Regions from separate parts of the Telluria sp. ZB4P37 genome, predicted to be linked through region 3. Evidence: predicted binding sites of a transcription regulator. Region 3 holds the regulator's gene; each other region holds the start of a gene.

Region 1 (4,484 bases), on a different contig from region 3:
GTCGCAGCAGCCATAGCCAGGCAGCGGCTGCTCGCCGCAGGGATTGGTGGCGCGCAGCTCTTCGGCATACCAGAGGTTGTTTTCCAGGTTGATGCGGTCGACGAACAGCACGCCCGGTTCGGCATGGTCGTAGGTCGAGGCGATGATCCGGTCCCACAGCGCGCGCGCCCCAAGCTGCCGGTAGGCCCAGCGGCCGTCGTCGAGGCGGCGCGCGCCGGCCATGTCTTCGTCGCCGGGTTCGGCGCGGTGCACCAGCTCGAAGGAGGCATCGGCTTCCACCGCGCGCATGAAGGCGTCGGTGACGCCGACCGAGATGTTGAAGTTGGTGAGGCCGCCTTCGTCCTTGGCGGCGATGAAGCGTTCGATGTCGGGATGGTCGATGCGCAGCACACCCATTTGCGCGCCGCGCCGGGCGCCGGCCGATTCGACCGTGCGGCAGGAGGCGTCGAACACTTCCATGTACGAGACCGGTCCCGAGGCGCGCGAACGGGTGCCGTGGACTTTGCTGCCCATGGGGCGGATAGCGGAGAAGTCGTAGCCGACGCCGCCGCCGCGGCGCATGGTCTCGGCAGCTTCCGACAGGGCAGTGTAGATGCCGGGCAGGCCGTCCTGGTCGGTGCCCGAGATCGAATCGCCCACCGGCTGCACGAAGCAATTGATGAGGGTGGCCTGCAGGCCGAGGCCCGCGGCAGAGTTGATGCGCCCGGCGGGCACGAAGCCCTGTTGCTGGGCCCACAGGAAGCGCTGTTCGAACCCGGCGCGCTGCGCTTCAGGCTCGAGCGCGGCCAGGGCGCGCGCCACGCGCCGGCGCACATCTTCCATGCTGGTTTCGTCGCCCTTGGCGTATTTCTCGCGCAGGACGTCCAGCGACACCTCCTGCGCCGGCAGGGCGCCCGGTGGTTTGTCGATGGCATTCATGGTGCGCCCGGCCTGAGCATGAATGCGCCCGAAGAATCAGGGCTTGTCGAGAATGATGTGGGGCGCAGCTGGATCGGTGGCGCCAGGGATAGCGCCGCTTGACGCCGGGCTGGCGGAAGCGGAAGAACCCGTCTGCGCGTTCAGCCGTGCTTCCAGCTCCACCACGCGCAGCTCGAGCGCCTCGAGCTTGGCGCGGGTCTTGGCCAGCACCTGGGCCTGGATCTCGAATTCTTCGCGGGTGACCAGGTCGAGCTTGGAGAAACCCTGGGTCATCATCGCCTTGACATTGCGCTCGATGTCCTTGGCCGGCGTGCTTTCCAGCGCCTGGTTGATCTTGCCCTGCAAGTCGTTGAAGAAAGTATTCATATCCGTGCATTCCTAAATGAGGCGGCGCCGGCGCACCATGACGGTGCGTCCACTGCCCGCCATGGTGCGTGGCGCTGCGGCACATTGCTGCCGCGCGGTTTTCTGGGTTGAACGAATCGCAAATGGGGGGCATGGCTGAGAAATCAAGCGCAATTGCCAGCATCCGACTCCGGTTTGAGCTGGCACGCATCCTGCTAAAGAGTTGTCAGGAGTGGTGCAAACAGGATTGTAAACCGCAACGGCTCAGACCGTTGAACATAAGGGGAATGTCATGAAGTGCAACACAACCGCAGCAGCAGTGGCCTGGGCCGTCCTGGCCTTCTCGAGCGTCACCGCCAGCGCGCAGGAAGCAGCCCCTGAGCATCAAGTCAGCTATAACGCCGCCCTTGCCAGCGACTACCGTTACCGCGGCCTGTCGCAAACCAGTTTCGACCCGGCGCTGCAAGGCGGCGCCGACTACGTGCACGGCCCGACCGGCTGGTATGTAGGCACCTGGCTGTCCACCATCAAATGGACCAAGGATCTCGGCGGCGACGGCAACATCGAATGGGATATCTACGGCGGCAAGCGTGGCCAGCTGGGCGAATCCGTCACCTATGACGTCGGCGGCCTGTACTACCTGTACCCGTCCAATGGCCTGCACCCGAGCGCGAACACCTTCGAGCTGTACGGGCGCCTCGGCTTCGGCCCGGCCTATGTCAAGTATTCGCGCTCGACCACCAACTTGTTCGGCACCGCCAACAGCAAGGGCAGCGGCTACCTCGACGTCGGCGCCGATATCGACGTGGGCAATGGCTTCCTGCTGAACCTGCATGCCGGACGCCAGGAAGTGCGCCACAACAGCCAGTACTCGTACACAGACTACAAAGTCGGCGTCACCAAGGACCTCGGCGTGGCCACCGTCTCGCTGGCCTGGATCAAGGCCAGTACCGGCGCCTACCTGAACCCGGAAGGCAAGAACCTCGGCAAGTCCGGCGCCATCCTGACCGTGTCAAAAACTTTCTGAACGCATAAGAGGCACACCATGAAAATGATTACCGCCATCATCAAACCCTTCAAGCTGGACGAGGTCCGGGAAGCGCTGTCGGAGATCAACGTGCAGGGCATGACGGTGACCGAGGTGAAGGGCTTCGGCCGCCAGAAGGGCCATACCGAGCTGTACCGCGGCGCCGAGTACGTGGTCGACTTCCTGCCGAAAATCAAGATCGAAGCGGCCGTGGACGATGCCGTGGTCGACCAGGTCATCGACGCCATCCAGGGCGCGGCCCGCACCGGCAAGATCGGTGACGGCAAGATTTTCGTGGCCGACCTGAACCAGGTCATCCGTATCCGTACCGGCGAGACCGGCAACGAAGCACTGTAAGGGGAATCCTGATGAAGCACACCATAACAAAAGTCCTGGCCGGCCTCATGGCCATGAGCCTGGCGCTGCCGGCCCTGGCGGCACCCACCATCAACAAGGGCGACACCGCGTGGATGTTCACCGCCACGCTGCTGGTCATCATGATGTCGATTCCCGGCCTGGCCCTGTTCTACGGCGGCCTGGTACGCGCCAAGAACATGCTGTCGATCCTGATGCAGGTCTTCATGGTCTTCTCGGTGATCATCGTGCTGTGGTGCCTGTACGGCTATTCGCTGGCCTTCACCCAGGGCAATGCCTTCATCGGCGGCTTCGACCGCGTCTTCCTCAACGGCATCTACGACCCGGTGGCCGGCAGCTTCGCCCAGGCCGCGACCTTCAGCAAGGAGACGATGATTCCTGAATTTATCTTCGTCGCCTTCCAGGGCACCTTCGCCGCCATTACCTGCGCGCTGATCGTCGGTGCGTTTGCCGAGCGCGTGCGCTTCTCGGCGGTGCTGCTGTTCATGGTCCTGTGGTTCACCTTCGGCTACCTGCCGGTCGCGCACATGGTCTGGTTCTGGGCCGGTCCGGATGCCATCACCGATGCTGCGTCGCTCGCGACGGTCACCGGCAATGCCGGCTTCCTGTGGCAGAAGGGCGCGCTCGACTTTGCGGGCGGCACCGTGGTGCACATCAATGCGGCAGTGGCCGGCCTGGTCGGGGCCTACGTGATCGGCAAGCGTGTCGGCCTGGGCCGCGAATCGATGGCGCCGCACTCGCTGACCATGACCATGATCGGCGGCTCGATGCTGTGGGTCGGCTGGTTCGGCTTCAACGCCGGTTCGGCACTGGAAGCGGGCGACGTCGCCGCGCTGGCCTTCATCAACACCCTGCTGGCGACCGCCGCGGCAGCCGTGTCGTGGATGATCGGCGAGTGGATCTTCAAGCGCAGGCCGTCGATGCTGGGCGCTGTCTCGGGCGCCGTGTCGGGCCTGGTGGCGATCACCCCGGGCTGTGGCTTCGTCGGCCCGATGGGCGCCCTGGTCATGGGTCTGCTGGCAGGCGTCATCTGCCTGTGGGGCGTGACCGGCCTGAAGCGCCTGCTGGGCGCCGACGATTCGCTCGACGTGTTCGGCGTGCATGGCGTGGGCGGCATCCTCGGCGCGCTGCTGACCGGCGTGTTCGCGTCGCCGGCACTGGGCGGTCAGGGCATCTGGGACTACGTCGCCAACAAGGGCTCGGCGGATTACTCGATCGCGAACCAGGTGTGGGTGCAGGCGCAAGCCATCGGCATCACCATCGTGTGGTCTGGTGTAGTGGCTTTCATTGCCTTCAAGCTGGTCGATATCGTGATCGGGCTGCGCGTGCCGGCGGACCAGGAACGCGAAGGGCTGGACATTACCAGCCATGGGGAGTCGGCGTATCACGCTTGATACGGATTTTCTAAGTAGCAAATGATGCACGTTGTCCCCGCGAAGGCGGGGACAACGGTTTTCAGGATGGTGGAAGAATGAGATTGGCGTACCTCGGCGGCGGTACGGCGCACTTCTTTTTTCATTCCGGCAAGCGTGCGCCTTTAAAGCGGCTTCTTCGTCCATATATAGCTGTACCGATATAATTCGAAAAAGCCACTACTAGGACGTCCCACATGGTTCCGCACCTCGCCACCGCCCTTACCGGGCCCCTGCTCGACCTGGAAAAGAAGATCCTCGAAGCCACGCCCGCCATCGAGCGCTGGTTCCGGCTCGAGTGGCAGGAGCATACGCCGCCGTTCTATTGCTCGGTCGACCTGCGCAATGCCGGCTACAAGCTGGCGCCGGTCGATACCAATTTGTTCCCGGGCGGCTTCAACAACCTG
Region 2 (4,484 bases), on a different contig from region 3:
CGTCGTGCTGATGGCCTCGTCGGAAGGCGGCATGGACATCGAAGAAGTCGCGCACAGCAACCCGGAAAAGATCCACTCGATCGCGATCGACCCGGCCGTCGGCCTGACCGATGCTGAAGCCGACGAGATCTCGACCAAGATCGGCGTGCCTGCCGAATCGCTGGCCGACGCCCGCGTGCAACTGAAGGGCCTGTACAAAGCCTACTGGGAAACCGATTCGTCGCTGGCCGAAATCAACCCGCTGATCCTGACCGGTTCGGGCAAGGTCATCGCCCTCGACGCGAAGTTCAACTTCGACTCGAACGCGCTGTACCGCCAGCCGGAAATCGTCGCCTACCGCGACCTGGACGAAGAAGATCCAGCCGAAGTCGAAGCATCGAAGTTCGACCTCGCCTACATCTCGCTCGACGGCAACATCGGCTGCCTCGTGAATGGCGCCGGCCTGGCCATGGCCACCATGGACACCATCAAGCTGTTCGGCGGCGAGCCGGCCAACTTCCTGGACGTGGGCGGCGGTGCGACGGCTGAGAAAGTCACCGAAGCATTCAAGATCATGCTGAAGAACCCTGGCCTGAAAGCCATCCTGGTCAACATTTTCGGCGGCATCATGCGCTGCGACGTGATCGCCGAAGGCGTGATCACCGCATCGAAGGCTGTGTCGCTGCAGGTGCCGCTGGTCGTCCGCATGAAGGGCACCAACGAAGACCTGGGCAAGAAGATGCTGGCCGACTCCGGCCTGCCGATCATCGCTGCCGATACGATGGAAGATGCAGCCAAGGCCGTCGTCGCCGCTGCAGCTGGTCAAGCCTAATTAAGGAATAAACAAATGTCGATCCTGATCAACAAAGATACTAAAGTCATCACCCAGGGTATCACCGGCAAGACCGGTCAGTTCCATACCCGTATGTGCCGCGACTACGCGAACGGCAAAGCTGCCTTCGTCGCAGGCGTGAACCCGAAGAAAGCCGGCGAAGATTTCGAAGGCATCCCGATCTACGCCAACGTGTCGGAAGCCAAAGCCGCTACCGGCGCCACCGTGTCGGTCATCTACGTGCCGCCGGCAGGCGCAGCCGCTGCGATCTGGGAAGCCGTCGAAGCCGACCTGGACCTGGCAATCTGCATCACCGAAGGCATTCCAGTCCGCGACATGATGGCCCTGAAGGACCGCATGGCCAAAGCCGGCTCGAAGACCCTGCTGCTGGGCCCGAACTGCCCAGGCCTGATCACCCCGGACGAGATCAAGATCGGCATCATGCCGGGCCATATCCACAAGAAGGGCCGTATCGGCGTCGTGTCGCGTTCGGGTACCCTGACCTATGAAGCAGTCGGCCAGCTGACCGCACTGGGCCTGGGCCAGTCGTCGGCAGTCGGCATCGGCGGCGACCCGATCAACGGCCTGAAGCACATCGACGTGATGCGCATGTTCAACGACGATCCTGATACCGACGCGGTCATCATGATCGGCGAAATCGGCGGTCCGGACGAAGGCAATGCTGCCTACTGGATCAAGGACAACATGAAGAAGCCAGTGGTCTGCTTCATCGCTGGTGTCACCGCTCCTCCGGGCAAGCGCATGGGCCACGCCGGCGCGCTGATCTCGGGCGGCGCCGATACCGCGCAAGCCAAGCTGGACATCATGGAAGAGTGCGGCATCAAGGCCACCAAGAACCCGTCGGAAATGGCACGCCTGCTGAAGGCCATGCTGTAATACTGACGACCTCACGGTTGCAGAAAGCGGGGAGCGCAAGCTCACCGCTTTTTTTTTCGCCCGCGGTTTTCGCCAGCCGGCACGCGTGCCGGGAGCTGGCATGGCGAATGTGGTCTATGCATGACAAATTGCGTTACGTAAACTGTTCAAGTGACAAAAATTGCTGGCATCACCTGACAATTTTTGTCACCGATCAAGCCAAAACTTGCGTTGACAGGCCGTTTTGTTATCTCTTTTTTCATAAAATCGACATTTTTGGGGCTGGCACACCGCTTGCATATATGAAAGCGTGGCACTGAGCAGTAACCCAAATTCACCTGACACACCACCTGGAGATACAAAATGAACTTCAAGCAAATGCAAGCCAAAAAAGCCCAAGGCGGCTTCACCCTGATCGAACTGATGATCGTCGTCGCCATCATCGGTATCCTGGCTGCCGTGGCCATCCCTGCGTACCAGGATTACATCGCCAAGTCGAAGGCAACCGCTGCCTACGCCGATATCTCGGCAGGCAAGACCGGCTACGAAATGGCTGTCGTTGAAAGCAGCGCTGATTCGCCTGAGACCTTCCTGGCAAAAGCGGGCCTGTCGGCAACCACCGGCAATTGCACCACCATCGCCGCAGCGGTGCCGACCGCCGAAGGTGGCGCTGCCCTGACCTGCACCATCGCCAACCCAGGCCGCCTGGCTGCTGATGCCGATACTGCGCCGACCATCGCCCTGAGCCGTAGCGCAGCCGGTGTCTACACCTGCGTCACCACCGGTTTCGCCGAGACCGAAGGCTACAAGCCTGCTGGTTGCGACATCCCTGCTGCTGATGCTCCAGCCCCAGCGCCATAATCGCAAGCCATCGTGAATGACCGCGGAAGCGGTCAGAAAAAGAGACCGCCGCGGCGGTCTCTTTTCGTTAACCCATCCGCTTACGGGAAGCGGGCGCCTTGCTTACTGCTTCAGGTGCTTGTCCAGCCAGTTGATTACCGTGTGATGCCATTGCAGCGAGTTCGCCGGCTTGAGCACCCAGTGGTTCTCGTCCGGGAACACCAGCAGCTGGCTGTCGATACCCTTGCGCTGCAGCGCGGTAAACGTCGACAGGGCCTGCGCGGTCGGGATGCGGAAATCCAGGTCGCCCTGGATCACCAGCATCGGCGTCTTCCACTTGTTCACGTGATGGACAGGATTGAAGCGTTCGTGGTTCTGCGGCACTGCGAAATAGGCGCCGCCGTTTTCCCAGTCGGTGAACCACTGTTCCTCGGTCGAATAGGCCATCCCGCGATTGTCGAACACGCCGTCGTGGTTGACCAGGCAGCGGAAGCCGTCGTTCCAGTTCCCCGCGATCCAGTTCATCATGTAGCCGCCGTAGGATGCGCCCAGTGCGCAGCTGCGGCCGCGGTCCAGCCATGGGAACTGCTTGACCGCCGCGTCCAGGCCTTTTTGCAGGTCTTCGAGCGGTTTGCCGCCCCAGTCGCCGCTGATCGAATCGGTGAACTTCTGGCCATAGCCGGTCGAGCCGTGGAAGTCGATGAACACGGTGGCATAACCCGCGCCCGCATACACCTGCGGGTTCCAGCGGTAGCTCCAGCCATTGCCGAAACTGCCCTGCGGGCCGCCGTGCACCAGGAAGGCGACCGGATACTTCTTGCCGGCTTCCGCGTTCCACGGTTTCATCACGTGTCCGTAGACGGTATCGCCGTTGGCGCCCTTGAAGCTGAACTGCTCGTACTGGCCCCAGCGCACGTCCTTCAGGCGTTCGGTGTTCAGGGTGGTCAGCTGGTTTGGGGGGCTTCCCAGCTTCATCGAAAACAGCTGCGCGCCGGAGGCCAGGTTGGCCTGGGTATAGGCGACCGTATCGCCGCGCACGTCGAAGGCGCCGACCGCGCCCTTGTCGGTCAGTGCAGCGACCTTGCCACTGTCCACGTCGATCGAATACAGGCGGTGCTGGCCGATGTCTTCGGCGTCGACAATCAAAGCCTTGCCGTCGGCACGCCACTGGATGCTGCCGACCGAACGGTCCCAGTCGGCCGCGAGTTTACGCGTCGAGCCGGTGGCCACGTCCATCAGCATCACCTGGAAGCGATCGGCCTCGAAGCCGGGACGCGCCATGGAGAGATAGGCGAGGGTGCGGCCGTCCGGCGAATACACGCCCTTGGCGTCCCATGCCGGATTGTCGGCCGTGAGGTTGCGCGGCGCCGCGCCGCCGGCGGCGGGCACGGTGTACAGGTCGAAATTGGTCGACCAGGCTTCTGTCTTGCCGGCCAGGCGCACCGAGAACACGATGGTCTTGCCGTCCGGGCTGAAGCGGAATTCCTCGCGGTCGCCGAAAGGTTTCGACGGCACGTCTCCGTCGAGCGTACCGGACAGGCTGACCGGCATGCTAACCACCTTGCCGCCTGCGTCCAGCGGCGCCGAGAACAGCACGGCGTTGCGGTGGTCGGCCCAGGTATCCCAGTGGCGCACGAACAGGCGGTTGTACAGCTTGCCGCTGGCCTTGTCCTTCGCCTTGGCATCGGCACGCTTCTTGGTGCAGGCGAGCTCAAGGCAGTCGCGGAACACCGACATGCTCATTGCGATGCGTTCGCCGGTGGGCGAAACACGGAAGCTGTCGACGTCGAGCGGCAGGTCGGTGACCTTGGCCGGCTTACCACGCGCTTTGCCGCCGTCGACCGGCAGGCGCCACACCTGCGAAGAGCCCGAGCGGGCCGACAGGAAGTAGACCGCGTCGCCGGAGGCCGCCCATTCCGGATCGGTGCTGCTGGAGGCGTGGCTGGTCAGGCGTTGC
Region 3 (4,484 bases):
AAATGGCTGCCGCCGACATCGGGGAACAGGCCGATATTCACCTCGGGCATGGCGACCTTGCTGCGCTCGGTGACGATGCGCAGGCCGCAACCGGGACCGCCCTGGGCAATGCCCATGCCGCCACCCATCACCACGCCATCCATCAGCGCGATATACGGCTTCGGGTAGAAATGGATCAGGTGGTTCAGCGCGTATTCTTCGGTGAAGAAATCTTCCAGCAGCGCGCTGCCGCCAGTCGGCCCGACATGGCCCATTTCATGGAAGAAACGGATGTCGCCACCCGCGCACAAGGCCTTTTCGCTCGAGCTGGTGATCACGACCGCGTCGATGCCGGCATCGTTCTGCCAGTCGCGCAGGATCGCGGTGAGCGCGCGCACCATATCGAGCGACAAGGAATTCAGGGCTTTTGGCCGGTCGAGCGTAATGACGCCGGTGCGGTTGGCGACGCGGGTCAGGACGGTGTCGGTCATGGAATGTGCTGTGATCGAAAAAACATGCATTTTACAGAACAGTCGCGCGCATGCGAAGCACTGTAGATGCAAAAAGGGCGTCCCCTCAGACGCCCTTGCTGTCATTGCTGCCGCGCGTATTTACGCAGCGGCGGCTTCGCCGAGATCCGGCAGGCGTTTGTGCGCCACGTGATTATGATTTTGCAGCATGGACTTGTGCTTGATGACCTGGCGGTCCAGCCTGTCCATCAGCATGTCGATCGCCGCGTACAGGTCTTGCGCGGCACTGGCCACATGCAAAATTTTTCCTGATACTTGCAGGTTGATCTCGGCTTTCTGCCGTTTTTCTTTTTCGGTGAGGTTGTCGATGGCGAGGAACACGTGGGTGTCGATCACGTGATCGAAATGACGGTTAATGCGCTCGAGCTTATTCTGAACGTATTCACGAATTGCGGGAGTCACTTCAAGATGATGACCACTGATTGTGAGGTTCATACACACTCCTTTAAAATGTCGCGCTGCCCGCGCCACAAGATAGGTGTGGGCAGTGCAGTTACAGAGACTTGCGGAGGCTGACGGGAGGGATCTTGAGGGCTTCGCGGTATTTGGCAACCGTCCGGCGCGCAATGACCATACCTTGTTCCCCGAGCATTTCCGCGATCTTGCTGTCGGATAGAGGGTTCTTTGGGTCTTCTGCTCCTGTCAATTGCGCAATGAGCGCGCGGATCGCCGTGGAAGATGCTTCTCCCCCCGCTTCGGTGGCGACGTGGCTTCCGAAGAAATATTTCAGTTCAAACATGCCGTGGGGGGTCAACATGTATTTCTGCGTGGTTACACGGGAAATCGTACTCTCGTGTAGGCCTAGTGTATCAGCAATCTCGCGCAGCACAAGCGGGCGCATGGCAACCGCGCCATGGCTGAAAAAGTTGCGCTGGCGCTCTACAATTGCCTCGGCCACACGCAAGATCGTATCGAAACGCTGGCGCATATTCTTGATCAGCCACTTGGCTTCCTGCAGCTGCGCGCCCATCTGGCTTTCGCTTTTCCCCTGCTTGAGCAGGTTGGCGTAGAGCGAATTCACGCGCAGTTTCGGCATCACGTCCGGGTTCAGCACCACCGACCAGCCGCCCTTGGCGCGGCGCACGATCACGTCCGGCACCACGTAGTCGGAGGTAGCAGACGCAAAGGTCGCGCCGGGATGTGGATTGCACTGGCGGACCACGGCCTGCACTTCGCGCAGGTCTTCGTCGTCGCAGTCCAACGCCTTCTTGAGCTTGGCGTATTCGCGCTGGGCGAACCAGCTCAGGTAGCCTTCGACGATCTTCAACGCAAGGCGCCGCGTGACCATCGGCACGCCCGGCATGCGGCGGATCTGCAGCGCCAGGCATTCGGCCGCGCTGCGTGCACCGCAGCCGACCGGGTCCAGGCTCTGCACCAGTGCCAGCGCACAGCGCAGCTCGTCCATCTCGATCTCGAGTTCGGCGGGCAGGCGCGCGTGGATGTCGTCCAGCGGCTCCTCCAGATAGCCGTTGTCGTCGAGCGCATCGATCACGAGTTCGGCCAGCGCGCGGTCGCGCACGCTGCAGCCGGTGGTGCGGACCTGTTCGGCCAGGTGCTCGCGCAGGGATACGCTGCAGGCTTCCAGCTGCGGGCGGCCGTCTTCGTCGTCGCCGCTGCGCGCGCCGCCGCCCTCGCCGCCCCAGTCGCCATCCGGTTCGCCCCGGTCGCGATCATTGCCGTCCTCGATACCTTCGCCCTCCGGCTTGGCGCCCTCGCCTTCGCCGGCTTCCTGTGCCGGCTGCGTGGCCGGGGCTTCGCCGCTGGCGGGTGCGCTGTTGATGGCGCCGTCAGCCAGCAGGCGCACCGAGTGGTCGAGCGGATCGTCAAGGCGTTCGAGCAGCGGGTTATCGGTCAGTATCTGCTCGAGCTCCTGGTGCAGTTCGAGCGTGGACAACTGCAGGAGCCGGATCGACTGCTGCAGCTGCGGCGTGAGCGCCAGGTGCTGCGAAGTGCGGAGTTGCAGGGACTGTTTCATGGTCACATGCGGAAGTGTTCGCCGAGGTAGACGCGGCGCACCGACTCGTCGGCGATGATGTCGTCCGGACGGCCCGAGGCCAGCACCGCCCCCTGGTTGATGATGTAGGCGCGATCGCAGATGCCGAGCGTCTCGCGCACGTTATGGTCCGTGATCAGGACGCCGATGTTGCGCTCCTTCAGGAAGCGTACGATGCGCTGGATCTCGATGACCGCGATCGGGTCCACGCCGGCAAACGGTTCGTCGAGCAGCACGAAGCGCGGGTTGGTCGCCAGCGCGCGCGCGATCTCCACGCGGCGGCGCTCGCCGCCCGACAGCGACAGCGCCGGGTTCTCGCGCAGCTTCTCGATCTGCAGTTCGGCCAGCAGGGTATCGAGGCGCTCGTTGATCTCGTCCTTCGACATGGCCTTGCCTTCGTCGGTGCGCTGCAGTTCGAGCACGGCGCGGATGTTCTCTTCCACCGTGAGCTTGCGGAACACCGAGGCTTCCTGCGGCAGGTAGGACAGGCCGAGCACCGCGCGGCGATGAATCGGCAGGCTCGAGATGTCGGTGCCGTTGATGTCGATCGAACCGGCGTCCGACGGCACCAGGCCGACGATCATGTAGAACGAGGTGGTCTTGCCGGCGCCGTTCGGGCCCAGCAAACCAACCACTTCGCCGCATTCCACCTGCAGCGAGACGTCGCGCACCACCAGCCGCTTGCCATAGCTCTTTTGCAGGCCCTTGACGATCAGGGTGCTGCAGCCTTCGCGCACGGTTGCCAAGGCTGCCGTCATTGCTTGCCGCCTTCTGCGGTTGCAGGGCGGCGCGGGGCGATGATCAGGGTGCCGCGCCCGCCGCCGATCTTGCTCTGGCCGCTGGCGTCGTTGCGCACCTGGGCGACTTCCTTGCGGTTGTCGTAGGAAATGAACGGACCCTTGATTTCATTGGTCATGCGCCCGCTTTCGAGCTCGCGCACTTCGGCCGCGGTGAACAGCTTGACCAGCTCGGCGCGCTCGTCGTATTCGATGCGCTGGGCCTGGCCTTCGACCCACAGGTCCGGACCGCCGTCGCGCTTCTGGCGGAAGGTGGCCAGCTTGCCCGGCGCTGCGGTGAGCGTCACGCTCATATAGCCTTCCGGCGTTTCCTTGACCTGGGCGCGGTCGGACTTGAGCACCAGGGTGCCGCGCGTGAGCACGACGTTGCCGGTCAGGATGCGGGTTTGCGTGACCTCGTCGACGTCCAGGGTGTCGAAGTTGATCACGGCCTGCTTGAGCGAATCGGCGCGCTCGGCAAAGGCGCCGAGGGAGGCCAGGCCAAGAAGGGCGGCAAGAATGATTTTTTTCATGGTGCTTGTCCTGTGATGACGTGCGCGCTAGCGTTGCGCGCGTGGCGGATAGACGATCTGGCCGCGGCTGGCCAGGTGCAGTTTCTGGGTCGCGTTGTTCGCGACCATGCCGGTGCCACGGATGGTGGAGGCGCCGAGCTGCATCTCGATCGGCTTGTCGGTCTTCATGATCTCTTCGTCGGGCAGCACGGTCAGCGCCTCGGTGCGCACGCGCAGCGCTTCGCTGGTCGGCGTGGCCGGACGCTGGATGTCGACCTTGCCGAGCAGGTCGACGCGGTGTTCTTCGTGGTAGATGCGGCCGCGGTTGGCCACGACGTTGGTGCGCGGGCGGCCGGGCGTCATGCCCTGCACCACCGGCTGCTCTACTTCGGAGACGTCGCCCTGCGGCTGGTGCGCCAGGCGCTTGCCCGACACGACGTAGCTCGGCTTGCCCTCTTCGGTCATCCGCACGAACGAGAAATTCTCGACGATGTAATCGGGCTCGTTCATCGGCCCGCCCAGGCGCGCATCGCCATCGTCGCTGTCCATCACCTGCACCAGCCAGAAACTGCCGAAGGCGAGGAAGACACCGATGATCATGACGCTCAGCAGTCTCCAGCGGTGGGCGGTGCGCTTGTAGTTGACCATGTCTGCTCGTGCGACGGCTTAGGCAAAGTAAGGCGCGAGCGCCTGT

Evidence for each region. Region 3 encodes sigma-54, which starts transcription at its own class of promoters, with help from an activator protein. Its sites were predicted from a motif close to TGGCANGNAANCTGCTTT; they were not measured.
Region 1: a site for sigma-54 is predicted at 1,465-1,482, ahead of AC56K1_RS19775 (TorF family putative porin). Genes of this name have one in related genera too.
Region 2: a site for sigma-54 is predicted at 1,971-1,988, ahead of AC56K1_RS06915 (pilin). Genes of this name have one in related genera too.

Annotation. Positions count from the first base shown of each region.
Region 1 covers NZ_JCASID010000015.1:94,614-99,097, reverse strand. The annotation lists gene AC56K1_RS19785 (adenosylcobalamin-dependent ribonucleoside-diphosphate reductase) at 1-918, opposite strand, end outside; partial or broken gene AC56K1_RS19780 (accessory factor UbiK family protein) at 1,057-1,284, opposite strand; gene AC56K1_RS19775 (TorF family putative porin) at 1,556-2,290, shown strand; gene glnK (P-II family nitrogen regulator) at 2,309-2,647, shown strand; gene amt (ammonium transporter) at 2,659-4,059, shown strand; gene gshA (glutamate--cysteine ligase) at 4,275-4,484, shown strand, end outside.
Region 2 covers NZ_JCASID010000002.1:563,090-567,573, reverse strand. The annotation lists gene sucC (ADP-forming succinate--CoA ligase subunit beta) at 1-811, shown strand, start outside; gene sucD (succinate--CoA ligase subunit alpha) at 827-1,708, shown strand; gene AC56K1_RS06915 (pilin) at 2,051-2,548, shown strand; gene AC56K1_RS06910 (S9 family peptidase) at 2,651-4,484, opposite strand, start outside.
Region 3 covers NZ_JCASID010000008.1:206,308-210,791, reverse strand. The annotation lists gene AC56K1_RS14855 (enoyl-CoA hydratase/isomerase family protein) at 1-470, opposite strand, end outside; gene hpf (ribosome hibernation-promoting factor, HPF/YfiA family) at 591-944, opposite strand; gene AC56K1_RS14845 (RNA polymerase factor sigma-54) at 1,003-2,484, opposite strand; gene lptB (LPS export ABC transporter ATP-binding protein) at 2,487-3,260, opposite strand; gene lptA (lipopolysaccharide transport periplasmic protein LptA) at 3,257-3,811, opposite strand; gene lptC (LPS export ABC transporter periplasmic protein LptC) at 3,839-4,438, opposite strand; gene AC56K1_RS14825 (KdsC family phosphatase) at 4,457-4,484, opposite strand, start outside.